3 regions of the Enterobacter sp. UPMP2052 genome follow, and region 2 is predicted to be linked to each of the others. Evidence: predicted binding sites of a transcription regulator. Region 2 holds the regulator's gene; each other region holds the start of a gene.
The links. Region 2 encodes Fur, which represses iron uptake genes when iron is present. Its sites were predicted from a motif close to ATAATAATGAGAACNACTATCAA; they were not measured.
Positions count from the first base shown of each region.

Region 1 (8,063 bases), 98 kb from region 2:
CCATCGTTCGCGTGCGCTCGGCGACAAACAGCGTCGCTTTGCCGTCAAACCGCGAGCTGTGCGCCGTGGTGAGCAGCCGCACCGCATCGGCGTAATTGCCTTCAATGGCGGTAAACAGCTCGCTGGAGCCTTGCCCCTGCTGCGCGGCAATAAACGCCTGGCGCTCGCGCTCGATTTCAGCCAGCACGTCCGGATCCAGACCGTTGGCCTCTTTCTCCGCCCAGTTCTGGGTTTCCGGCGGCCAGGTATCGAGCAGGCCGAGGAACGCCACCGTTTCACCTTGCTCGCTAAGGCGCGCGGCAATGCCCTGCGCCAGCGTGCCGCCCAGCGAGTAGCCAAACAGGTAGTACGGCCCGTGCGGCTGCTGCTTACGCAACGTCTTCAGATGATGTTCAATTACGCCGTCCAGATCCGCACACTGCTGCATCGGCCCGTTCGGGCGCGGGGACTGAATGCCGATAATCGACCAGCGCGGGCTGAGATAGCGCGCCAGCACGCTGAACTGCCAGGCAAAACCGGACGCCGGATGGAAGCAGAACAGCGTCGGACCGTCGCTTTCGCGCAGCGGCAGCAGGGTTTCATACCCCAGACGCTGCGCCTGCTCGTCGCTCATCTGCGATCCCAATAGTTCGCTGAGCTTGCCGACCGTCGAGGCAACCATGATCTGCCCCGGCGTGACCTTGCGTTCACACGTGCGGCTCAGCTGTGCCGCCAGGCGCATCGCCAGCAGCGAGTGTCCGCCGAGGGCAAAGAAATCGGCCTCGATATCCTTCACCTCGCAGCCCAGCAGCGCGGAGAACGCCCCGGCAACGGCGATTTCGGTTGCCGTTTCGGGTGCGCGCCCAGAGGGGGTACGGGTCAGATCCGGCAGCGGCAGCGCCTTGCGATCCAGCTTGCCGTTGGCGCTTAACGGCAGCGCGCTGATTTGCAGCAGCACCACCGGCACCATGTGCGGCGGCAGTTGCGCTTTCAACGCTGCCAGCAGCGCATCGCGATCCAGCGGCAGGCCGGATTCAGAAACAACGTAGCCCACCAGCTGACGGGCATCGCCGCCCGTGGCTGCCGCCTGGTTGATCACGCAGGCGTGCGCCACGGCCTGCGCTACGTCCGGCAGCGACAGCATCGCGCGGTCGATTTCGCCCAGCTCAATACGCTGCCCGCGAATTTTCAGTTGGTCGTCGCTGCGCCCCAAATATTCCACCGCGCCGTTCTCCAGCCAGCGGGCGACGTCGCCGGTGCGGTACATCCGCTCGCCGGGGGCAAACGGGTCGGCAATAAAGCGGCTGGCGGTGAGGTCCGGGCGGCCAAGATAGCCCTGCGCCAGCTGGATGCCGGTAAGATAGAGATCGCCCGCCACGCCAAACGGCACCGGGCGCATCATCGCATCCAGAATACGCAGGCCGGTGTTCCAGACCGGGAAGCCAATCGGCACGCTGTTGCCCTCGACCGCCGCCAGTTCCGGGCCAAACGCCGGATACCAGCTTACGTCCACCGCCGCTTCCGTGGGGCCGTAGAGGTTATGCAGCGGCGCGTGGGTAAGCTGCTCCCACTCGCGGCACAGCCCGGCTGGCAGCGCTTCGCCGCTGCAGAACACCTTATCGAGCGTTTTACAGCAGCCAGCGGTTTCCGGGGTCAGCGAGGCGACAAACGCCGCCAGCATAGACGGCACAAAGTGGGTGGTGGTCACGCCGTAGCGCGCGAAAAAGCGCTGCATCGCCTGCGGATCGCGGTGCGCGTCCGGCTCGGCCATCACCAGCTTCGCCCCGGCGATAAACGGCCACCAGAACTCCCACACCGATACGTCAAAGCTGCACGGCGTTTTTTGCGCTACCACGTCGCGCGCGGTCAGCGGGTAGTGATCCTGCATCCACATCAGGCGGTTGACGATGGCGGTATGCCCCACCATCACCCCTTTCGGGCGGCCTGTCGAACCGGAGGTAAAGATGATGTACGCGGTCTGCTCCGGCGTCGCCAGCCGCAGAGGTTCAACATCCGTGCCCGGCAATAGTGTGTTGTAACTAAAGGAGGCGATAGGCAGATCGCTAAAGCGCGCCAGCTGCTCGTCGGTGGTAATCAACAGCGACGGCTTCGCGTCCTCCAGCATCATCCGCAGGCGATCGTCCGGATAGCCGGTATCGAGCGGCAGCCATGCGGCGCCTGCTTCGACGATGCCGTGCAGCGCCAGGGTCAGGAACACCGAGCGCGGCAGCGCCACCGCCACGCTGTCGCCAGGCTTCACGCCGCGTTCACGCAGCAGTTTCGCCAGCGCGACGACCTGCTCGCGCATCTGGCGATAGCTCAGTTCAACGTGCGCATCCGCCAGCGCCGGGGCGTCCGGCGTGTTGCTCGCCTGCTCCGCGACCAGTGCTGCCAGCGTGGTTGCCGGTACGTGATGCCCGGTGTCGTTGATGCGCGCGAGCTGTGCGTACTCTGGTTCCGAAACGGTCTCGACCTCACCGCAGCGCAGGTCCGGATTGGCCGCAAACTGGGCCAGCATCGCGTTCAGGCGCGCGACGTGGCGCTTAAGCGTCGCCTCATCGTAGCGCTGTTTATTGGCGAGGATCTCAATGCTCAGCCCCCCCTGCTCGTCCGGGAACAGCGCCAGTTCAAGGTCGTTAACCGGGCCGGTCGCCAGCGTGTGGGTGGTGGCCTCCACGCCGTCGATATTCAACTGGTAATCGAACACCTTGACGTTCAGTACCGGGCCAAACAGCGCCTCGTCTCCCGCCGCACGCCCGGCGTCGCGGACGATCTGCTCGGCGTCGTAGCGCTGATGACGGCGCATTTTTTTTAACTGGTTCGCCAGGCGCAGCGCCAGCTCCGGCAGGCGCGCCTGCGGATCGATATTTACCGCCAGCGGCAGCACGTTGAGCACCGGCCCGGTGGCGGTAAGCGCTGCGGATCCCATGCGGCGCATAAAGATAAACCCGGCGGCGTAGTCCAGTCGCCCGGTCAGGCGGCCCAGCCACAGGGCCACCAGCGCAAGCGCCAGATCGGTACGCTGCACCTGCCCTGCAGCCTGCGCAAGCTGGCTAAACGCGTGGCGGTCAGCATCCATTTTCAGTCGCAGAATATCGGTGGTGGCCGCGCGGCCCGGCAACGGCGCGGCGGAAAGCGAGACCGGAGACGGCAGCTGCCTGCGCTGTTCGGCCCAGAAGGCACCGTCGCGCTGATATGCGTCGCTGTCGCGATAGCGCTGATACTCTTCCACCACCTCGGCAAACGGCGTGAACGGCGAGGCTGGGGTAGCTTCACCGTTTTTCCAGGCACGATAAATCGCGGCGATCTGGCGGGTAATGGCCGGGAAACTGAAGCCATCCACCACTAAGTGGTGATAGCGCTGATACCAGTACCAGTGCCCCTCGCCTACCTGAATCAGCTGATGAAACGCCAGCGGCTGACCGCCGTCCACGCGCAGGTTTTGCTGAAGGTCGGCCTCCATCAGCGCCACGGCTTCGTCATGCGAACCGACGCGCACTACGGACGGTTCCGCTAAAATCATCGATTCATCAACCCATTGCCACACTTCGCCGTTATCTTCGGTGAAACGCGTGCGCAGGGTATCGGCCTGCATCATGCCCTCGACGATGGCTTTTGCCAGCAGCGGCGCGTCGATATCGCCCTTAAGCTCGGTGTAGTGCGCCACGCTCCAGGCGTTTGGCAGGGAGGAGAGCTGCTCTGCCATCCAGATGCCCGGCTGAGCGGCGACGAGAGGAAGACGGTTCATGCGCTCTCCTTCGCAAAATGAGACGGCACAAGGGTTTGCCAGTGTTCGGCCAGCCACTGCTGGCACGCTTCCTGAGACTGCGGCTCGCAGACCACGTGCCAGCCTGCGGGCAGATCGCACTGCTGCGGCCACAGGCTGTACTGCGCCTGGTCGTTACGCAAAATGGCGAACTGTCCCTGCGGATTATCGAAAGGATTGCTGAATTCCATACAGACTCCGTTAGTGAATAAGCGGCTGCCAGAGGGTCATGAGCCCCTGCGTCAGCCCACCGCGCCAGCAAAGCGCATCGTGTCCGCCGTCAACCTGACGCCAGATAACCGGTTGCTGTGTGTGTTGTAGTTCGGCGTAAATCGCCTGATTTGCGCGGAAGATAAGCGGCTCGTTGCGCCCGGCCTCAAGGACAATGCGCAGCCCGTGTGCGGTTATTTCACCCGCTTTGAGTTGTTCGATAAGCAGTCCGTCCTGCTGCGCGCCACGGTGCGGCCACCAGAAGGAGCCGGACTGGCTGAGCACGCAGCCAAACCGCTGCGGCCAGTTCAGGCCCGCATAAAGGGAGGAAAGCCCGCCGAAGCTCTGCCCCGCCACCAGGGTACGATCGGCACGGTCGCTGAAGGGCGTCATGGTTTTCACCTGCGGGAGAAGCTCTTCCTGCACGGCCAGCCAGAACGCAGGGTTGCAGGGCAGTTCGCGGCTGCGGTGCGCGGTATCAATGACGTCGATCAGCACGTAAACCGCAGGCGGCAGCTGGCGTGCCGCGGTAAGCGCCGTCAGCGCAGGCCATACGGGCATACTTTCGGCCCAGAACTGGCCGTCGAGCAGCACCGCCAGCGGGCGTTCGGGGCTGGCGTCACCGGTGGTAAAAATCCAGACACGGCGGCAGTTGCCCAGCCGCGCGCTATTCCATTCAATACAAACAGGCTGGGTGTAAGGCGTTTCAGGATGGTTCCAGCCCGGCTGTAGCGGGGCCTCGGGCATTTCGAGCGCCGAGACGGCGTGACCGCGCCCGCCGCGCCAGCTCTGCGGGTTCAGCGGGTCGGATACCGCATGCGGGAGGAGCTTGCGCCAGCCTTCACGCAGCGCCATGCGGTCCGGCTGTTCGCCTGCAAACACCGCATCGGCAAAATCGTGTTCGTTATCAGAAGGGATAAAACAGTAGCTGCCGCGCCATTCGGGGCTGAAATCGCCCCGCCACTGCCAGACATCGGTATCGGGAAGGCGTTCGAGAGACTGCGGACGAGCATTTTGATGGTGATCGGTGACGCCAGTGATATAGAGCCAGACGCGCTGCGTCGCCGATGTGGCCTGCGTGCCCGCCGGATCGCGCCACCAGAACGTGACGCGATACTTCTCTCCATCGCGGACCCACTCCGGCCCGGTTTTCGACTGCCACCAGGCTTCACTTCCCGTTGTTAACGCCGTCACTATAACCTCATGTTTAACGAGTCATTTTTTGTTGTAAGACAAAAATTATTGATAATATTATTGATAACTATTTGCATTTGCAATAGCGTAGTGCCCGCGCTGTGGGAAGCGCGCTCATAAATTAATCATGCCACGAATTGTGTGCGCTCGAGGACAGGGCTGCTTACGCAATGGCGGGTGACAACATGCCGCCTCCTCTCCCTTTCGGGAACGGAGACCAGGGGATGCGGCGCGAAAAGCAGGACGTACAATGAATAAGAAGATTCACTCCCTGGCCTTGCTGGTCAACTTAGGGATTTACGGCGTCGCGATGCCTGCGCTGGCTGACGACACCGCCGCCAGCGCGCAGCACGAAGACACGATGGTGATCACCGCCGCAGAGCAGAACCTGCAGGCACCCGGCGTATCAACCATCACGGCTGATGAAATCCGTAAAAACCCGCCCGCTCGCGACGTCGCCGAAATCATCCGCACCATGCCGGGCGTCAACCTGACCGGTAACTCTACCAGCGGCCAGCGCGGCAACAACCGTCAGATCGACATTCGCGGCATGGGGCCGGAAAACACCCTGATCCTGATCGACGGCAAGCCCGTTACCAGCCGCAACTCGATCCGACTCGGCTGGCGCGGCGAGCGCGATACCCGCGGTGACACCGGCTGGGTGCCGCCAGAGATGATCGAACGTATCGAAGTGATCCGCGGCCCGGCTGCAGCCCGCTACGGTAACGGTGCGGCAGGCGGCGTGGTGAACATCATCACCAAAAAATTCGATGACCAGTGGCATGGCTCCTGGAACACCTACCTGAACGCCCCGGAACACAAGGACGAAGGGTCTACCAAGCGCACCAACTTCAGCCTGAGCGGCCCACTGGGCGGCGACTTCAGCTTCCGCATGTTTGGTAACCTCGATAAAACCCAGGCCGATGCATGGGACATTAACCAGGGCCATCAGTCCGACCGTACCGGTGCCTACGCCGACACGCTGCCGGCAGGCCGTGAAGGGGTCGAGAACAAAGACATCAACGGCGTGGTGCGCTGGGACTTTGCGCCTATGCAGTCCCTGGAGTTAGAGGCGGGCTACAGCCGCCAGAACAACCTTTACGCCGGCGACACCCAGAACACCAACAACGACAACAGCTCAAGCGGCCTGGTGAAGAAAAACTACGGTAAAGAGACTAACCGTATTTATCGCCAGAACTTCGCGGTGACCTGGAACGGCGGCTGGGATAACGGCATTACCACCAGCAACTGGGCGCAGTACGAGCACACCCGCAACTCGCGTCTGGGCGAAGGCCTGGCGGGCGGCCTTGAAGGTCTGTTCAACAGCAATAAATTCACCGACACCGACCTGGCCGACGTGATGCTGCACAGTGAGATCAACCTGCCCATTGATTTCCTCGTCAACCAGAACCTGACGCTCGGCACCGAGTGGAACCAGCAGCGTATGAAGGACTCGACCTCTAATACGCAGGCCCAGCAGGGCGGCACCATTCCCGGCATGAGCGACGATCGCAGCCCGTACTCCTCGGCGGAGATCTTCTCGCTGTTTGCCGAGAACAACATGGAGCTGACCGACAGCACCATGCTGACCCCGGCGCTGCGCTTCGACCATCACACCATCGTTGGCAACAACTGGAGCCCGTCCCTGAACCTGTCGCAAGGTCTGGGCGACGACTTCACCCTGAAGATGGGTATCGCGCGCGCCTATAAAGCCCCGAGCCTGTATCAGACCAACCCGAACTACCTGCTGTACAGTAAAGGCCAGGGCTGCTACGCAAGTTCCGACGGCGTGGGCTGCTACATGATGGGTAACGACGATCTGAAAGCCGAGACCAGCATCAACAAAGAGATTGGCCTTGAGTGGAAACACGACGGCTGGCTGGCCGGTGTGACCTGGTTCCGCAACGACTACCGCGACAAGATTGAAGCGGGCTATGCACCAATCGGCCAGACATCCACCAGCAAAGTGACCACCGATATCTATCAGTGGGAAAACGTGCCGAAAGCGGTGGTAGAAGGTCTTGAAGGCTCCCTGAACGTGCCGGTCAGCGACACGATCAACTGGACCAACAACATTACCTACATGCTGCAGAGTAAGAACAAAGAGACCGGCGACCGTCTGTCGATTATCCCGGAGTACACGCTGAACTCTACGCTGAGCTGGCAGGTGCGTCAGGATGTCTCCCTGCAGTCGACCTTCACCTGGTACGGCAAGCAGCAGCCGAAGAAGTACAACTACAAGGGCCAGCCGGTTACCGGGTCTGAGAAAGACGAAGTCAGCCCGTACAGCATTGTTGGCCTGAGCGCGACCTGGGACGTGACCAAAAACGTCAGCCTGACCGGCGGCGTGGATAACGTGTTCGACAAGCGCCAGTGGCGCGCGGGGAATGCCCAGACTACCGGCAACGCCACTACCGGGGCGTATATGTACGGGGCGGGTGCCTATACGTATAATGAACCAGGCCGAACCTGGTACATGAGCGTGAATACGCACTTCTAAGGTGAACGCAAAACGGCAACTTCGGTTGCCGTTTTTAATTTTTGCTCTTGTTTTTGAGGTAGAGTGCCCGGGTGGCGCTATCAGGCCGCATGTTCCCCCTCACCCCTACCCTCTCCCCTAAGAGGAGAGGGAGTTGATAGAGCGAGCGGGGTTTCGTTTTTCTCCCTCTCCCTGTGGGAGAGGGTCGGGGTGAGGGCATCAGGCCGCACTATTCCACAACGTCAGGACAAAAATATGCGCACCACCCACTCCACATTTCGTCTTGCCGGACACGCGGTCCATCAAATCATCTTCAACCCTGCAACCGTCACCGACGCCGATCTTCTCTGGCTTCCCCATCACGATACGCTGGCTCACGCCGCGCCCAAACGGAAAGCCGAACACCTGGCCGGCCGCCTCGCCGCCGCCCATGCC
Region 1 is NZ_JBSKJR010000001.1:2,134,661-2,142,723, forward strand. Features, by position in the region: gene entF (enterobactin non-ribosomal peptide synthetase EntF) at 1-3,727, opposite strand, end outside; gene ACWKX3_RS09940 (MbtH family protein) at 3,724-3,936, opposite strand; gene fes (enterochelin esterase) at 3,947-5,149, opposite strand; gene ACWKX3_RS09950 (TonB-dependent siderophore receptor) at 5,400-7,649, shown strand; gene entD (enterobactin synthase subunit EntD) at 7,884-8,063, shown strand, end outside.
Region 1: fes (enterochelin esterase) is a predicted target of Fur. The motif match lies at 5,204-5,226, and genes of this name have one in related genera.

Region 2 (8,063 bases):
ATCAACGTGGTCAAAGAAGTTACGGTGCATGAAGCTGTGGTAGCTTTCCGGATGCTCCTTCGGCAGGCCCACATATTCGTCCATATTAAAGGTCACAACATGCTTGAAGCTAACCTGGCCCGCTTTGTGCATTTCAACCAGCGCTTTGTATGCCGTCAGCGGGGTGCCGCCGGTAGGCAGGCCCAGAACGAAAGGACGATCTGCCGTTGGTTTGAACGCGTTAATGCGGTTAACGATATGACGTGCAGCCCATTTACCGACCTGTTCAGCTGTTGCCAGGGGAATCAGTCTCATTGTTCACCTCTAAAGTTAAAGTAATAAAGTGGGCGGATGATTAGGGAGCCTGAACTAAGCGTAACCTGGAAACTTCAGGCCGGATCAATCCGTCTTGATTTTTTGAATGATAAAATAAGTTTTCGCTGTTAGCCAGTGAAAGGGAGGGTGATTAACGATATTTGGTGACAAAAATCACAAAAAATAGGTGTTTAATTTGCGATACGAATTAATTTTTCACACACTCACCATGCCAGTGAATCATCAACGGTATCTATCGTTGTCGACACAATAAAAAACATAGTTTACGTGCGAGTCTTCACAAAGGGTCTCGTAGGGGGAATAGGATGAATATTTTAGGTTTTTTCCAGCGCCTCGGTAGGGCTTTGCAGCTCCCTATCGCCGTGCTACCGGTTGCAGCGCTGCTGCTGCGATTCGGGCAACCCGATCTTCTTAACGTGCCGTTTATTGCCCAGGCTGGCGGCGCAATTTTTGACAACCTGGCGCTGATTTTCGCCATCGGTGTGGCGTCAAGCTGGTCAAAAGATAGTGCTGGTGCTGCGGCACTGGCAGGGGCTGTAGGTTACTTCATCCTCACCAAAGCGATGGTAACCATCAACCCTGAAATCAACATGGGTGTCCTGGCGGGTATCATTACCGGTCTGGTCGGTGGTGCCGTCTATAACCGCTGGGCTGGTATCAAGCTGCCTGACTTCCTGAGCTTCTTTGGCGGTAAACGTTTTGTACCGATTGCGACGGGCTTCTTCTGTCTGATCCTCGCCGCTATTTTCGGCTACGTATGGCCACCTGTTCAACACGCTATCCATGCGGGCGGCGAGTGGATCGTTTCTGCGGGCGCACTGGGTGCGGGTATCTTCGGTTTCATCAACCGTCTGCTGATCCCAACAGGTCTGCATCAGGTACTGAACACTATCGCCTGGTTCCAGATTGGTGAATTCACTAACGCCGCTGGCGCGGTATTCCACGGTGATATCAACCGCTTCTACGCAGGCGACGGCACCGCGGGCATGTTCATGTCTGGCTTCTTCCCTATCATGATGTTTGGTCTGCCTGGTGCTGCGCTGGCAATGTACCTGGCTGCGCCGAAAGCGCGTCGCCCAATGGTTGGCGGTATGCTGTTGTCCGTTGCGATTACGGCCTTCCTGACCGGCGTAACCGAGCCACTGGAATTCCTGTTCATGTTCCTGGCTCCGCTGCTGTATCTCATGCACGCCATCCTGACCGGTATCAGCCTGTTCGTTGCCACCCTTCTGGGTATCCACGCTGGCTTCTCCTTCTCAGCAGGCGCCATCGACTATGTATTGATGTACAACCTGCCGGCGGCAAGCAGCAACGTCTGGATGCTGGTGGTGATGGGCCTGATCTTCTTCGTTATCTACTTCGTTCTGTTCAGCGCGGTTATTCGTATGTTTAACCTGAAGACGCCGGGCCGCGAAGATACCAAAGACGACGTTGTGACCAGTGAAGCAAACAGCAATACCGAAGAAGGTTTAACCCAGCTGGCAACCAACTACATTGCCGCTGTGGGTGGTACCGATAACCTGAAAGCCATTGATGCCTGTATTACCCGTCTGCGCCTGACCGTGGCCGACTCCGCGCGCGTCAGCGATGCAATGTGCAAACGTCTGGGTGCGTCTGGTGTGGTGAAACTGAACAAACAAACCATCCAGGTTATCGTGGGTGCGAAAGCCGAATCTATCGGCGATGAAATGAAAAAAGTGGTTGCCCGTGGGCCGGTAGCTGCCGCCTCAACGGATAGCGCGCCAGTGGCTGACGCTCCGGTGGTGAAACCGCAGGCTGTGCCAAATGCGGTAACCATCGCTGCCCTGGTCTCTCCGGTGACCGGTGAAGTGGTAGCGATTGAGCAGGTGCCAGACGAAGCGTTCGCCAGCAAAGCGGTCGGTGACGGTGTCGCTGTTAAACCAACGGAAAAAACCGTGGTGTCTCCGGCAGCTGGTACCATCGTGAAAATCTTCAACACAAACCACGCGTTCTGTCTTGAGACCGAAAACGGCGCGGAGATCGTTGTCCACATGGGTATCGATACCGTGGCGCTGAACGGCCAGGGCTTTACTCGCCTGGTGGAAGAGGGGGCTGAAGTGGTCGCAGGCCAACCGATTCTGGAAATGGATCTGGACTACCTGAACGCCAACGCGCGCTCGATGATTAGCCCGGTGGTTTGCAGCAACATCGACGACTTCAGCGGCCTGGTCATTCAGGCGAAAGGTCAGGTCGTTGCGGGCCAAACCCCACTGTATGAGATTAAAGGCAAGTAATCGCTCCTGAGTAGAGTCATGCCTTAAGCGGCGGGGGGATAACCTCCGCCGCTTTTTTTTGCGGTTATTGTCCCCATTATTTTATTCTCAATAGACGTTTTAAAGGTTGTCACTACGTCCGGCTTATAAGATCATATGCCGTTATACGTTGTTTATGCTTTGAGGAATCCACGATGAGTGAGGCAGAAGCCCGCCCGAGTAACTTTATTCGTCAGATCATTGATGAAGATCTGGCCAGTGGTAAGCACACCACGGTTCATACGCGTTTCCCGCCGGAGCCAAACGGCTACCTGCACATCGGCCACGCGAAATCTATCTGCCTGAACTTTGGTATCGCACAAGACTACCAGGGACAGTGCAACCTGCGTTTCGATGACACTAACCCTGCAAAAGAAGACATCGAATACGTTGAGTCTATCAAGAACGACGTGCAATGGCTGGGCTTCAACTGGTCGGGCGATATCTGCTACTCCTCTAACTATTTTGATCAGCTGTTCGCCTATGCGGTTGAGCTGATCAATAAAGGTCTGGCGTATGTGGATGAGCTCTCTGCTGACGAAATCCGTGAATACCGCGGTTCGCTCACCGCGCCGGGCAAAAACAGCCCGTACCGCGACCGCAGCGTAGAAGAGAACCTGGCGCTGTTTGAAAAAATGCGTGCCGGTGGCTTCGAAGAAGGCAAGGCCTGTCTGCGTGCCAAAATCGATATGGCCTCGCCATTCATCGTCATGCGCGACCCGGTGCTGTACCGCATTAAGTTCGCGGAACACCACCAGACCGGGAACAAGTGGTGCATCTACCCGATGTACGACTTCACCCACTGCATCAGCGATGCGCTGGAAGGCATTACGCACTCCCTGTGTACTCTGGAGTTCCAGGACAACCGTCGTCTGTACGACTGGGTGCTGGATAACATCACCATCCCTGTGCACCCGCGTCAGTACGAGTTCTCTCGTCTGAATCTGGAATACACGGTGATGTCCAAGCGTAAGCTGAACCTGCTGGTAACCGACAAGCATGTAGAAGGCTGGGATGACCCGCGTATGCCGACTATCTCTGGTCTGCGCCGCCGGGGTTACACCTCTGCCTCTATCCGCGAGTTCTGCAAACGTATTGGCGTGACCAAACAGGACAACACCATTGAGATTGCCTCTCTGGAATCCTGCATCCGTGAAGATCTGAACGAAAACGCTCCGCGCGCGATGGCGGTGATCGACCCGGTTAAGCTTGTTATCGAAAACTACCCGCAGGGTGAGAGCGAGATGGTGACGATGCCGAACCATCCGAGCAAGCCTGAAATGGGCACCCGTGACGTGCCGTTTAGCGGTGAGATTTGGATCGATCGCGCGGATTTCCGCGAAGAAGCCAACAAGCAGTACAAGCGTCTGGTGCTGGGCAAAGAAGTCCGTCTGCGTAATGCGTACGTGATTAAAGCCGAGCGCGTCGAAAAAGACGCGGAAGGCAACATCACCACCATCTTCTGCTCTTACGATGCCGAAACGCTGAGTAAAGACCCGGCGGATGGCCGTAAAGTGAAGGGCGTTATCCACTGGGTGAGCGCATCGCACGCGCTGCCGGTTGAGTTCCGCCTGTATGACCGTCTGTTCAGCGTGCCTAACCCAGGCGCTGCGGAAGACTTCCTGTCAACGATTAACCCGGAATCACTGGTGATCAAGCAGGGCTTTGCCGAACCGTCGCTGAAAGCCGCACAAACCAGCAAAGCGTTCCAGTTTGAACGTGAGGGTTACTTCTGCCTGGACAGCCGCTACAGCACTGCGGAAAAACCGGTATTTAACCGTACTGTCGGTCTGCGCGATACCTGGGCCAAAATCGGCGAATAATATCGCTGCACTGGTCAATCAGAAACAAACGCCGCTAATTGCGGCGTTTTTTTATTTAACGATCATGCCGTTAAAGAACGCTTTTAATAACGGAAGTCAAAATAACTGGTCAATGCGGTGCTACTTATTTTTTTAAATAAAGTTTGTATATACCCGAAAACAGTAAAGAGGAATTAACAGACAGGTTTTTTAACCCTTAGCCATTGAAAAATCGCGCTTCCCCCCGCCATTACTCGCTTCGGCGTAAATGTTACAAAGCACTACTAATTATGTGCACTTCGTCATAATCCTGAGTTTTGCCCACGAAAAAGCATTGATAATTCGCGTCGCGAAAAATAACCTAAAGACGGTAGTTAATTCGAGGGTATTTCTAACTACCCCTGACCATTAGGTCTTTTTATATTTTTCGCCGTTCAGGCGTTTTTAATTCGTCAAAGAGGAATAATCTATGCGTACGTTCAGTGGCAAACGTAGTGCGCTGGCGCTGGCAATTGCCGGTGTGACAGCAATGTCGGGCCTGGTGATTGCGCCAGAGGCTAAAGCAGAAGGTTTCATTGATGATTCAACCCTCACGGGCGGAATTTATTACTGGCAGCGTGAGCGTGACCGTAAAGACGTCACTGAAGACAAATACAAAACCAACCTTTCACACTCCACCTGGAACGCCAACCTGGACTTCCAGTCGGGTTATGCCGCGGATATGTTTGGCCTGGATATTGCGGCGTTTACCGCAATAGAAATGGCGGAAAACGGCGACAGCGGTCACCCGAACGAAATCGCATTCTCCTCCAGCAATAAAGCCTATGACGAAGACTGGTCCGGGGATAAGAGCGGCATCAGCCTCTATAAGGCCGCGGCGAAATTCAAATACGGCCCGGTATGGGCGCGCGCAGGTTATATTCAGCCAACCGGACAGACGCTGCTAGCCCCACACTGGAGCTTCATGCCGGGTACCTATCAGGGCGCAGAAGCGGGGGCCAATTTTGACTACGGTGACGCCGGGGCGCTGAGCTTCTCCTATATGTGGACCAACGAGTACAAAGCGCCGTGGCACATTGAGATGGATAAGTTCTACCAGAACGATAAAACCACTAAAGTGGACTACCTCCACTCCCTGGGTGCGAAGTATGACTTCAAAAACGACCTGGTACTGGAAGCCGCCTTCGGACAGGCTGAAGGCTATATCGATCAGTATTTCGCGAAAGCCAGCTACAAATTCGACGTTGTGGGCAGCCCGCTGAGCACCAGCTATCAGTTCTATGGCACGCGTGATAAAGCCAGCAACGGCACCGTTAACGATATCTACGACGGTACCGCATGGCTGCAGGCGCTGACCTTCGGTTACAAGGTGGGCCAGGTTGACCTGCGTCTGGAAGGGACGTGGGTGAAGGCGGAAGGGCAGCAGGGTTACTTCCTGCAGCGTATGACCCCAACATACGCCTCATCAAACGGTCGTCTGGATATCTGGTGGGATAACCGCTCTGACTTCAACGCCGACGGTGAAAAAGCCGTCTTCTTCGGTGCAATGTATGACCTGAAAAACTGGAATCTGCCAGGCTGGGCGGTCGGTGCTTCTTATGCTTACGCGTGGGACGCGAAGCCTGCTGATATGGCAACCCCGGATGCGTACTACGATCCTAATTACCGCCTGAAAGAGTCCTCCTACAGTCTGGATGCTAGCTACACCCTGCAGGACGGGCGTGCCAAGGGCACCATGTTCAAACTGCACTTCACGCAGTATGACAACCACTCCGATATCCCAAGCTATGCGGGCGGTTACGGCAATATCTTCCAGGATGAACGTGACGTGAAATTCATGGTCATCGCGCCATTCACTATTTTCTGATGAAACCCCGGCGGGCGTGGCCCGCCGAAACGGAGACGGCAGATGAAAAGAAAAGTAGTCATGGTCGCGATGCTGGCAACAGGGCTGGTGGCCTGTGCGCAGCCTCAGGCCCCGAAAGAAGATTCGCGTCTGAAAGAGGCCTATAGCGCCTGTATCAATACCGCGCAAGGCTCGCCGGAGAAAGTTGAAGCCTGCCAGAGCGTGCTGAATGTGCTGAAGAAAGAGAAAGCGCATGAACAGTTCGCGACGCAGGAGAATGTCCGCGTGATGGATTACCAGGCCTGTATTCAGGCGCGTCAGACCGGTAACGAGCAGGAAGTCGAGAAGCGTTGCGATAAGATCTGGCAGGAAATTCGTAATAATAACCAATAGCGCTGTTTGACGCCCGGTGGCGCTGCGTTTACCGAACCTACAGAGGTGTCATCGCCCGTAGGCCCGGTAAGCGCAGCGCCACTGGGCTTTTTAAGGCAAAAAAAAAGCCAACCTTGCGGCTGGCTCAGAGTATGAAAGTTTGCTTATTTCGCGTCGTGCGCGTGCTCATCTTCGCGGCAATCGCCTTCCGCACAGTGTCCATACAGGTACAGGCTGTGGTTAGTCAGACGGATACCGTGGCGCGCGGCAATTTCACGCTGGCGTGATTCAATAGAATCATCGCTGAACTCAATGACCTTGCCGCAGTCGAGGCAGATCAGATGATCGTGGTGGTGTTGCTGGGTCAGCTCGAAAACAGATTTACCGCCTTCGAAATTATGACGGGTAACAATGCCCGCGTCATCAAACTGGTTCAGCACACGATAAACGGTTGCCAGCCCAATTTCTTCGCCCATGTCGATAAGACGCTTGTAAAGGTCTTCCGCACTGACATGGTGATTGTCTGGCCCCTGAAGCACTTCAAGGATTTTTAACCGAGGAAGCGTTACTTTCAGGCCAGCCTTCTTTAATGCGGTATTGTTGTCGGTCATGCGGAATCTGTCCTGTTGCTAAACGTTTCACTTCAAAAGAAGAAGTGACAGAAAATGCACCTGGGATAATGCGTCTCATTATAGAACTGCCATGGCTAAATGAAAACTGCAAGTCTCAGGCAAAGTATGCTTATAAAAACGTGGTATCACCAACAAACTTGTTCGATGGAGCCCACTTTTTATCAGGGGGATATTGTACAGGTCTGAGCGAAAAAGTTAAAAGTTTGTAGCAATTAATTTAATCGGTTTTACCTGGCATGCGGGCGCAACCGCAGTTGCGCCGCAGGAAAATCAGGCGTTAAGAATGTCGTCGAGGTTCAGTTCTTCACGGACCTGCTTCACCCATTTTTCGACACGCTCAGCGGTCAGTTCTGGCTGACGATCTTCGTCGATAGCCAGACCCACGAAGTGGTTGTCGTCTGCCAGGCCTTTGGACGCTTCAAAGTGGTAGCCCGCCGTTGGCCAGTGGCCGACAATCGCCGCGCCGCGTGGCTCAATGATGTCGCGGATGGTGCCCAGCGCATCACAGAAGTATTCCGCATAATCTTCCTGGTCGCCGCAGCCAAACAGGGCGACCAGCTTGCCGTTGAAGTCCACTTCTTCGAGCGTCGGGAAGAAATCGTCCCAGTCGCACTGCGCCTCGCCGTAGTACCAGGTCGGGATACCCAGCAGCAGGATGTCATAACCTTCGAGGTCTTCTTTGCTGCTTTTGGCGATGTCATGTACATCGGCAACGTCTTTACCGAGCTGTTTTTGAATGTTTTTTGCGATATTTTCGGTATTGCCGGTATCACTGCCGAAGAAAATGCCGATGATTGCCATGAGTAAAATAACCTCTTGAAAC
Region 2 is NZ_JBSKJR010000001.1:2,037,097-2,045,159, reverse strand. Features, by position in the region: gene nagB (glucosamine-6-phosphate deaminase) at 1-294, opposite strand, end outside; gene nagE (PTS N-acetyl glucosamine transporter subunit IIABC) at 621-2,570, shown strand; gene glnS (glutamine--tRNA ligase) at 2,744-4,411, shown strand; gene chiP (chitoporin ChiP) at 4,860-6,257, shown strand; gene chiQ (ChiQ/YbfN family lipoprotein) at 6,300-6,629, shown strand; gene fur (ferric iron uptake transcriptional regulator) at 6,773-7,219, opposite strand; gene fldA (flavodoxin FldA) at 7,511-8,041, opposite strand.

Region 3 (8,063 bases), on a different contig from region 2:
GGCGCTGTGCGAGAAGTACAACGTTGAGCTGGTTGCCATCGGTAACGGCACCGCGTCACGCGAAACCGAGCGGTTCTACCTGGATGTACAGAAGCAGTTCCCGAAAGTCACGGCGCAGAAGGTCATCGTCAGCGAAGCGGGCGCGTCCGTTTATTCCGCGTCCGAACTGGCGGCGCAGGAGTTCCCGGATCTCGACGTTTCACTGCGCGGTGCCGTCTCAATTGCCCGCCGTCTGCAGGATCCGCTGGCGGAGCTGGTGAAGATAGACCCGAAATCCATCGGCGTGGGCCAGTATCAACACGACGTGAGCCAGACGCAGCTGGCACGCAAGCTGGATGCGGTAGTAGAAGACTGTGTTAACGCCGTCGGCGTAGACCTCAACACCGCTTCCGTTCCCCTGCTGACGCGCGTAGCGGGCTTAACCCGCATGATGGCGCAGAACATTGTGGCCTGGCGCGACGAGAACGGTCAGTTCAAGAACCGCCAGCAGCTCCTGAAGGTAAGCCGTCTGGGGCCGAAAGCCTTTGAGCAGTGTGCGGGCTTCCTGCGTATCAACCATGGCGACAACCCGCTGGATGCGTCCACCGTTCACCCGGAAGCCTATCCTGTCGTGGAGCGTATTCTGGCGGCCACCCAACAGGCGCTGAAAGATCTGATGGGCGATAACAGCGCGCTGCGTAATCTGAAAGCGGTCGATTTCACCGACGAACAGTTCGGCGTGCCGACCGTGACGGACATTATCAAAGAGCTGGAAAAGCCGGGCCGCGATCCGCGTCCTGAATTTAAAACCGCCACCTTTGCTGACGGCGTCGAAACCATGAACGACCTGCTGCCGGGCATGGTGCTGGAAGGCGCAGTGACCAACGTCACCAACTTTGGTGCGTTTGTCGATATCGGCGTGCATCAGGATGGCCTGGTCCACATCTCCTCCCTCGCCGACAAGTTCGTGGAAGATCCGCACACCGTGGTCAAAGCGGGCGACATCGTGAAGGTGAAGGTGCTGGAAGTGGATCTGCAGCGCAAGCGTATCGCCCTGACCATGCGTCTGGACGAGCAGCCTGGCGAAACCAACGCGCGCCGTGGCAGCAACGGCGGTGGCCGCGAACAGCAGCGCCCGGCGGCCAAAGCGGCAAAACCACGCGGTCGCGAGGCACAACCGGCTGGCAACAGCGCGATGATGGATGCGCTGGCGGCGGCAATGGGTAAGAAGCGCTAAGTGGCTAAACGCCCGGTGGCGCTGCGCTTACCGGGCCTACGATTTTTGTAGGCCCGGCATACAGATCGCAGAAAATTAAATAATTAAGTCCTCACTCATTTATAAAAAATATGAAACCGGTTGTATATCCGTATTTACACCACTATTTATCACATCTTTAACAAATAACCCTTTTGCGCTTCATTTCTTAAAATCACTAATATTGAGCAAGGTCAAACTGGCGCGAAATTAATTGCACCAACAACATCCCGTCACATTTTTATTATTGCTGATAAAAACTATTCTCATTATCATCCTGTAGTAGATTATTTAACCTTCCGTGGAATCAGGCATTATGCAATTTACACCAGACAGTGCATGGAAAATTACCGGTTTTACCCGTGAAATTAGCCCGGCCTATCGGCAGAAGCTGCTGTCGTTGGGCATGCTCCCCGGCTCGTCATTCCAGGTCGTACGCGTTGCGCCCCTGGGCGATCCCGTTCATATCGAAACCCGACGCGTCAATCTGGTATTGCGTAAAAAAGACCTCGCATTAATTGAAGTCGAACCCTTATCCCGATAACACGCCAGCGGTTTCAGTGAGTCTATTACAATGAAAAAATTAACTATTGGCTTAATTGGCAATCCTAATTCCGGCAAGACAACCTTATTTAACCAGCTTACCGGCGCACGTCAGCGCGTGGGGAACTGGGCAGGCGTAACGGTAGAACGAAAAGAGGGTCAATTCACGACCACGGATAATCAGGTAACGTTAGTTGACCTGCCCGGCACCTATTCGTTAACCACCATCTCTTCGCAAACCTCGCTCGATGAGCAGATCGCCTGCCACTATATTTTGAGCGGCGATGCAGACTTACTGATTAACGTCGTGGACGCCTCCAACCTGGAGCGTAACCTCTACCTGACGCTGCAGCTGCTTGAGCTGGGCATTCCCTGCATCGTCGCGCTCAACATGCTCGACATTGCGGAAAAGCAGAACCTGCGTATTGATATTGATGCGCTCTCTGCCCGTCTGGGCTGCCCGGTGGTGCCGCTGGTTTCGACCCGCGCTCGCGGCATTGATGCCCTGAAGCTGGCGATTGACCGTCATACCGGAAACAGCGACGTTGAGCTGGTGCATTACGCCCGGCCGCTGCTGCGCGAAGCCAGCGCCCTGGCACAGGCAATGGACGGCACCCTGCCCGCCCGCCAGCGCCAGTGGCTCGGCCTGCAGATGCTGGAAGGCGATATTTACAGCCGCGCCTATGCGGGCAACGCGGCGGATAAGCTGGACGTTGCGCTGGCGCGTCTCAACGACGAATTCGACGACCCGGCTCTACATATCGCGGATGCGCGCTATCAGGCCATCGCGGCCATTTGCGACGTGGTCAGCAACGCGTTAACGGCAGAACCGAGCCGCTTTACCGCCGCGATTGATAAAATTGTCCTCAATCGTTTCCTCGGCCTGCCCGTTTTCCTGCTCGTGATGTACCTCATGTTCCTGCTCGCCATTAACATCGGCGGTGCGTTACAGCCTATTTTCGACGCCGGATCGGTTGCGATCTTCGTGCACGGCATTCAGTGGCTGGGTTACACCCTGCGCTTCCCGGAATGGCTGACCATCTTCCTCGCCCAAGGGCTGGGCGGCGGTATCAATACCGTTCTGCCGCTGGTGCCGCAGATTGGCATGATGTACCTGTTCCTCTCCTTCCTTGAGGACTCCGGCTACATGGCCCGCGCCGCGTTCGTGATGGACCGTCTGATGCAGGCGCTGGGCCTGCCGGGTAAATCCTTCGTACCGCTGATTGTCGGCTTCGGCTGCAACGTCCCGTCGGTGATGGGCGCCCGCACGCTCGATGCCCCGCGTGAACGTCTGATGACCATCATGATGGCACCGTTTATGTCCTGCGGCGCACGACTGGCTATCTTCGCGGTCTTTGCGGCGGCCTTTTTTGGCCAGCAGGGTGCGCTGGCGGTCTTCTCGCTGTACGTGCTGGGCATCGTGATGGCGATCCTGACCGGCCTGATGCTCAAACACACCATCATGCGCGGTGAAGCGTCGCCGTTTGTGATGGAGCTGCCGGTTTACCACGTGCCGCATCTTAAGAGCCTGGTGATCCAGACCTGGCAGCGCCTGAAAGGCTTCGTACTGCGTGCCGGTAAAGTTATCGTGATTGTCAGTATTTTCCTGAGCGCGTTGAACAGCTTCACCCTGAGCGGGCAAGCGGCAGATAACATCAACGACTCCGCGCTGGCCTCCGTCAGCCGCGTCATCACGCCGGTGTTCAAACCGATTGGCGTGCATGAAGATAACTGGCAGGCGACCGTGGGCCTGTTCACCGGGGCGATGGCAAAAGAGGTGGTTGTGGGTACGCTCAACACCCTCTACACCGCTGAAAACATTCAGGAGCAGGCGTTTAACCCGGCAGAGTTTCACCTCGGTGACGAGTTGCTCGGCGCGGTGGATGAGACCTGGCAGAGCCTGAAAGACACCTTTAGCCTGAGCGTTCTGGCAAACCCCATCGAAGCCAGTAAAGGCGACGGCGAAATGGCCACCGGTGCCATGGGCGTGATGAGCGAGAAGTTTGGCAGCGCCTCAGCGGCCTACAGCTACCTGATCTTCGTGCTGCTGTACATTCCGTGCATCTCCGTGATGGGGGCGATTGCCCGTGAATCCAGCCGCGGCTGGATGGGCTTCTCCGTACTGTGGGGGCTTAACATCGCGTACTCGCTGTCGACGGTGTTTTATCAGGCGGCTAACTTCAGCCAGCATCCGCGCTACAGCCTGGTCTGCATTCTGGCGGTGATCCTGTTCAACGTGGTTGTTATCGGCCTGCTGCGTCGGGCGCGTAGCCGCGTTGACGTTAACCTGCTGGCGACCCGTAAAACCCCCGCCACCTGCTGCAACAGCCCGGCTGGCGACTGTCATTAAGAGGTGAACACCATGGCATCGTTAATTCAGGTTCGGGATTTACTGGCATTACAGGGACGGATGGAGGCAAAACAGATGAGCATCAACCTGCATACGCCGCAACCGATGATCGATGCCATGCTGGAAAGGCTGGAAGCCATGGGAAAAGCCGTGCGTATTCAGGAAGAGCCGAACGATTGCCTGTCGGGCAGTTGCAAAAGCTGTCCTGAAGGAAAGGCCTGCCTCAGGGAGTGGTGGGCGCTGCGTTAAGCGAGAGCCGGGCGTAACTGCCCGGCTCTGTTGTATTACTTAAAGACTTCAGCCGTAGCATGCACGTTTTTGGTGTCTTTCTGCGCGCTGGTAATCACGTAGTATTTTCCGCCCAGCTCATCCGCTTTTTTGGACAGCTCGCGCTTCGCATCCATCGGTGCTGTGGTGTCAGACGTGGTGATCTCCCCCACCTTGGTCAGATTCATCTCTTTGACCTTATCTTTTTGCAGCTCTTCTGCCGCAAACACGCCAAATGACAGAGACCCAATAACCAGAGAAGTGACAATACCTGTAACAAGTTTCATAACCCGACTCTCCTTAGGATTGTTGTTTTGATTATCGTAGGCAGAACAACCGCAACGACACCTTGAGTATTGTTGCGGTGCGGCATTTTTGCCAGGCGGGTGAGAAATCAGTCAGGCCACACGTTGACGTAGCGCAACGAGCGCAGACACGATCTCCTCAGGATGAGAGATAAACGGCGCATGGGCGGCTTTCGCCACCACCAGCGATTCACTTTCCGGCCAAAGCGCATCAAGCAGAGGAACAACTTTGCGCGGCACCAGGCCATCAAGATAGCCGTAGATCCTCAGATGCGGCAGCGCCAGTGAGGCAAGCGGTTCACGCAGATCGACCGTTCTCAGGATTTCCAGCCCGCCGTTGAGGACCGCCACGTCTGGCATCGGCAGAGAGAGCACGGTCTGTTTCAGCGTACGCGCATCCTGACGCGCCGTTTCCGTGCCCATCGTCTGTAGCGCCAGAAAACGCTCCACCGTGCGCTGGAAATCAGCGCTCAACTGCTGCTGGAACCCGGCCAACACCTCCGGTTTGATCCCCGGCCATGCATCATGCGCGCTGAAACAGGGCGACGAGGCCACGGTGACCAGCGCCTGCACGCGTTCGAGATGGGTAAGCGCAATCTGGCTCGCCACCAGCCCGCCCAGGCTCCAGCCCAGCCAGATGGCGTTTTGCGGCGCCGCGTCCAGGACCTCGTTTGCCATCTCAGCAAGCGTCATCGCACCATAGCCGCTGCTGCGGCCATAGCCGGGCAGATCCACCAGATGCAGTGTAAAATGCGAGGCCAGTTCCTCACTTACGCAACGCCATACTTCGGCGTTCAGTCCCCATCCGTGCAGCAGCACAAGATGACAATTTCCCGTCCCAACGGTCTGCCACCACAGCGTCTTCATCAGCTATCGTTCTCTTTTTGACATGGAGGTTGTCTATGCTAACAGCGCCCGGCTTGTGCTGGCTATGCCGAATGCCGCTTACGCTGAGCGGATGGGGCATCTGTTCTGTCTGTACGCGCTCGCTGCAAGGGCGTATCAGCGGCTGCCCGCAATGTGGTTTACCGGCGACTAGCCCGCAGCTCCCGTGCGGCCGCTGCCTGAAAAAACCGCCGCCGTGGTGTGCCCTGGTGGCAGTAGACCACTACGTTCCGCCCCTGAGCGGTCTGATTCATTCCCTGAAGTTTTCCAGTCAGAGTTCGTTGGCGCGCCCCCTCGCACGTCTGCTGCTGCTGGCGCTTTTACAGGCGCGACGCACGCGCCAGCTACCGGGCGTGGACATGATCATGAACGTGCCCCTGTATCGCCGTCGCCACTGGCGGCGAGGCTACAACCAAAGCGACCTGCTTTGCCGTCCGCTCGCCCACTGGCTCGGGTGTCGTTACCCTGCCTCAGCATTAACGCGCGTTCAGGCCACCGCGACCCAGCACCGGCTCAACGCGCGGCTGCGCAAACGAAACCTGAAAAATGCCTTTCGCCTTGAATTGCCGGTCAACGGCCTCCATATCGCGCTGGTGGATGATGTCGTCACCACGGGCAGCACCGTCGCCGAACTTTCACGGCTGCTTTTGCAAAGCGGCGCCGCGTCGGTTCAGGTATGGTGTCTGTGCCGTACCTTGTAGCCCTTCTTCAATGGGCGTATGATTATACCCAGGTAATTTAGTCAACTATTAGGCCAAAGCTATGATCCGTATTTCCGATTCTGCACAAGCGCACTTTGCCAAACTGCTGGCAAATCAGGAAGAAGGGACGCAGATCCGCGTGTTTGTGATCAATCCAGGCACTCCGAATGCAGAATGTGGTGTCTCTTATTGTCCACCGGACGCCGTGGAAGCAACCGACACTGCCCTTAAATTTGAGCAGCTCACGGCCTATGTCGATGAGCTGAGCGCGCCGTATCTTGAGGATGCGGAGATTGATTTTGTCACAGACCAGCTGGGTTCCCAGCTGACCCTGAAAGCACCGAACGCGAAAATGCGTAAAGTGTCTGACGATGCTCCGCTGATGGAACGCGTGGAGTACATGTTGCAGTCCCAGATTAACCCACAGCTGGCCGGCCACGGTGGTCGCGTCACCCTGATGGAAATCACCGAAGATGGCCTGGCTATTCTTCAGTTCGGCGGCGGCTGTAACGGCTGTTCCATGGTTGACGTGACGCTGAAAGAAGGGATCGAGAAGCAGCTGCTGAACGAGTTCCCTGAACTGAAAGGCGTGCGTGACCTGACCGAACACCAGCGCGGCGAGCACTCTTACTACTAAGCCGTCTGCCTTTGCCCGGTGGCGCTGCGCTTACCGGGCCTACAGTGACGCTGCACATTTTGATTCGTAAGCCGGGTAAGGCGAAGCCGCCGCCCGGCTTTTGTTTGCCCGCCTCTCCCCTCTGTATATGTTGACCTGCGTCTCATTATTCAAATTTTGCCTGCCTGGGTGATTCTCAATCACGTCATGTTACCCGTATCATTCCTGCGGACACTAAACATACCCATAACAGCCGACTAAACTTAATCGTTTCACAGGCGACCGTATTAGTGCCGTTAACGCTCTGTTCCCAGTTGGGACAATCGGAATTTGTCGTTGAAACAATGACGTTACCCATAACAATTCAAAGGCCAGGTAAATCATGCCATTAGTCATCGTCGCTATCGGTGTTGTGTTATTACTGCTCTTGATGATCCGTTTCAAACTGAACGGATTTATCGCTCTGGTTCTGGTGGCACTTGCAGTCGGTCTGATGCAAGGCATGCCGCTGGTAAAAGTTATCAGCTCAATTAAAGCCGGCGTCGGCGGCACGCTCGGCAGCCTGGCGTTGATCATGGGCTTTGGTGCCATGCTCGGCAAAATGCTGGCGGACTGCGGTGGCGCGCAGCGTATTGCCACCACGCTGATTGCCAAATTCGGCAAACAGCACATTCAGTGGGCGGTGGTATTAACCGGTTTTACCGTCGGTTTCGCGCTGTTCTATGAGGTGGGCTTCGTCCTGATGTTGCCATTGGTGTTCACCATCGCGGCGGCGGCCAACATCCCATTACTGTTCGTCGGTGTGCCAATGGCGGCTGCGCTGTCCGTGACCCACGGCTTCCTGCCTCCGCACCCGGGCCCAACCGCTATCGCGACCATCTTCCACGCCGATATGGGTAAAACCCTGCTGTTCGGTACCATCCTGGCGATCCCGACCGTGATTCTGGCCGGTCCGGTATTTGCCCGCTTCCTGAAAGGCATTGATAAGCCGATCCCGGAAGGTCTCTACAGCGCCAAAACCTTCACCGAAGAGGAGATGCCTGGCTTTGGCGTCAGCGTCTGGACCTCGCTGGTGCCGGTGATCCTGATGGCGATGCGCGCGATTGCCGAGATGGTTCTGCCGAAAGGTCACGCGTTCCTGAGCGTGGCGGAGTTCCTGGGC
Region 3 is NZ_JBSKJR010000005.1:121,430-129,492, reverse strand. Features, by position in the region: gene ACWKX3_RS15485 (Tex family protein) at 1-1,216, shown strand, start outside; gene feoA (ferrous iron transporter A) at 1,551-1,778, shown strand; gene feoB (Fe(2+) transporter permease subunit FeoB) at 1,809-4,127, shown strand; gene feoC ([Fe-S]-dependent transcriptional repressor FeoC) at 4,140-4,376, shown strand; gene ACWKX3_RS15465 (YdgH/BhsA/McbA-like domain containing protein) at 4,412-4,681, opposite strand; gene bioH (pimeloyl-ACP methyl ester esterase BioH) at 4,793-5,566, opposite strand; gene gntX (DNA utilization protein GntX) at 5,602-6,285, shown strand; gene nfuA (Fe-S biogenesis protein NfuA) at 6,347-6,922, shown strand; gene gntT (gluconate transporter) at 7,284-8,063, shown strand, end outside.
Region 3: feoA (ferrous iron transporter A) is a predicted target of Fur. The motif match lies at 1,488-1,510, and genes of this name have one in related genera.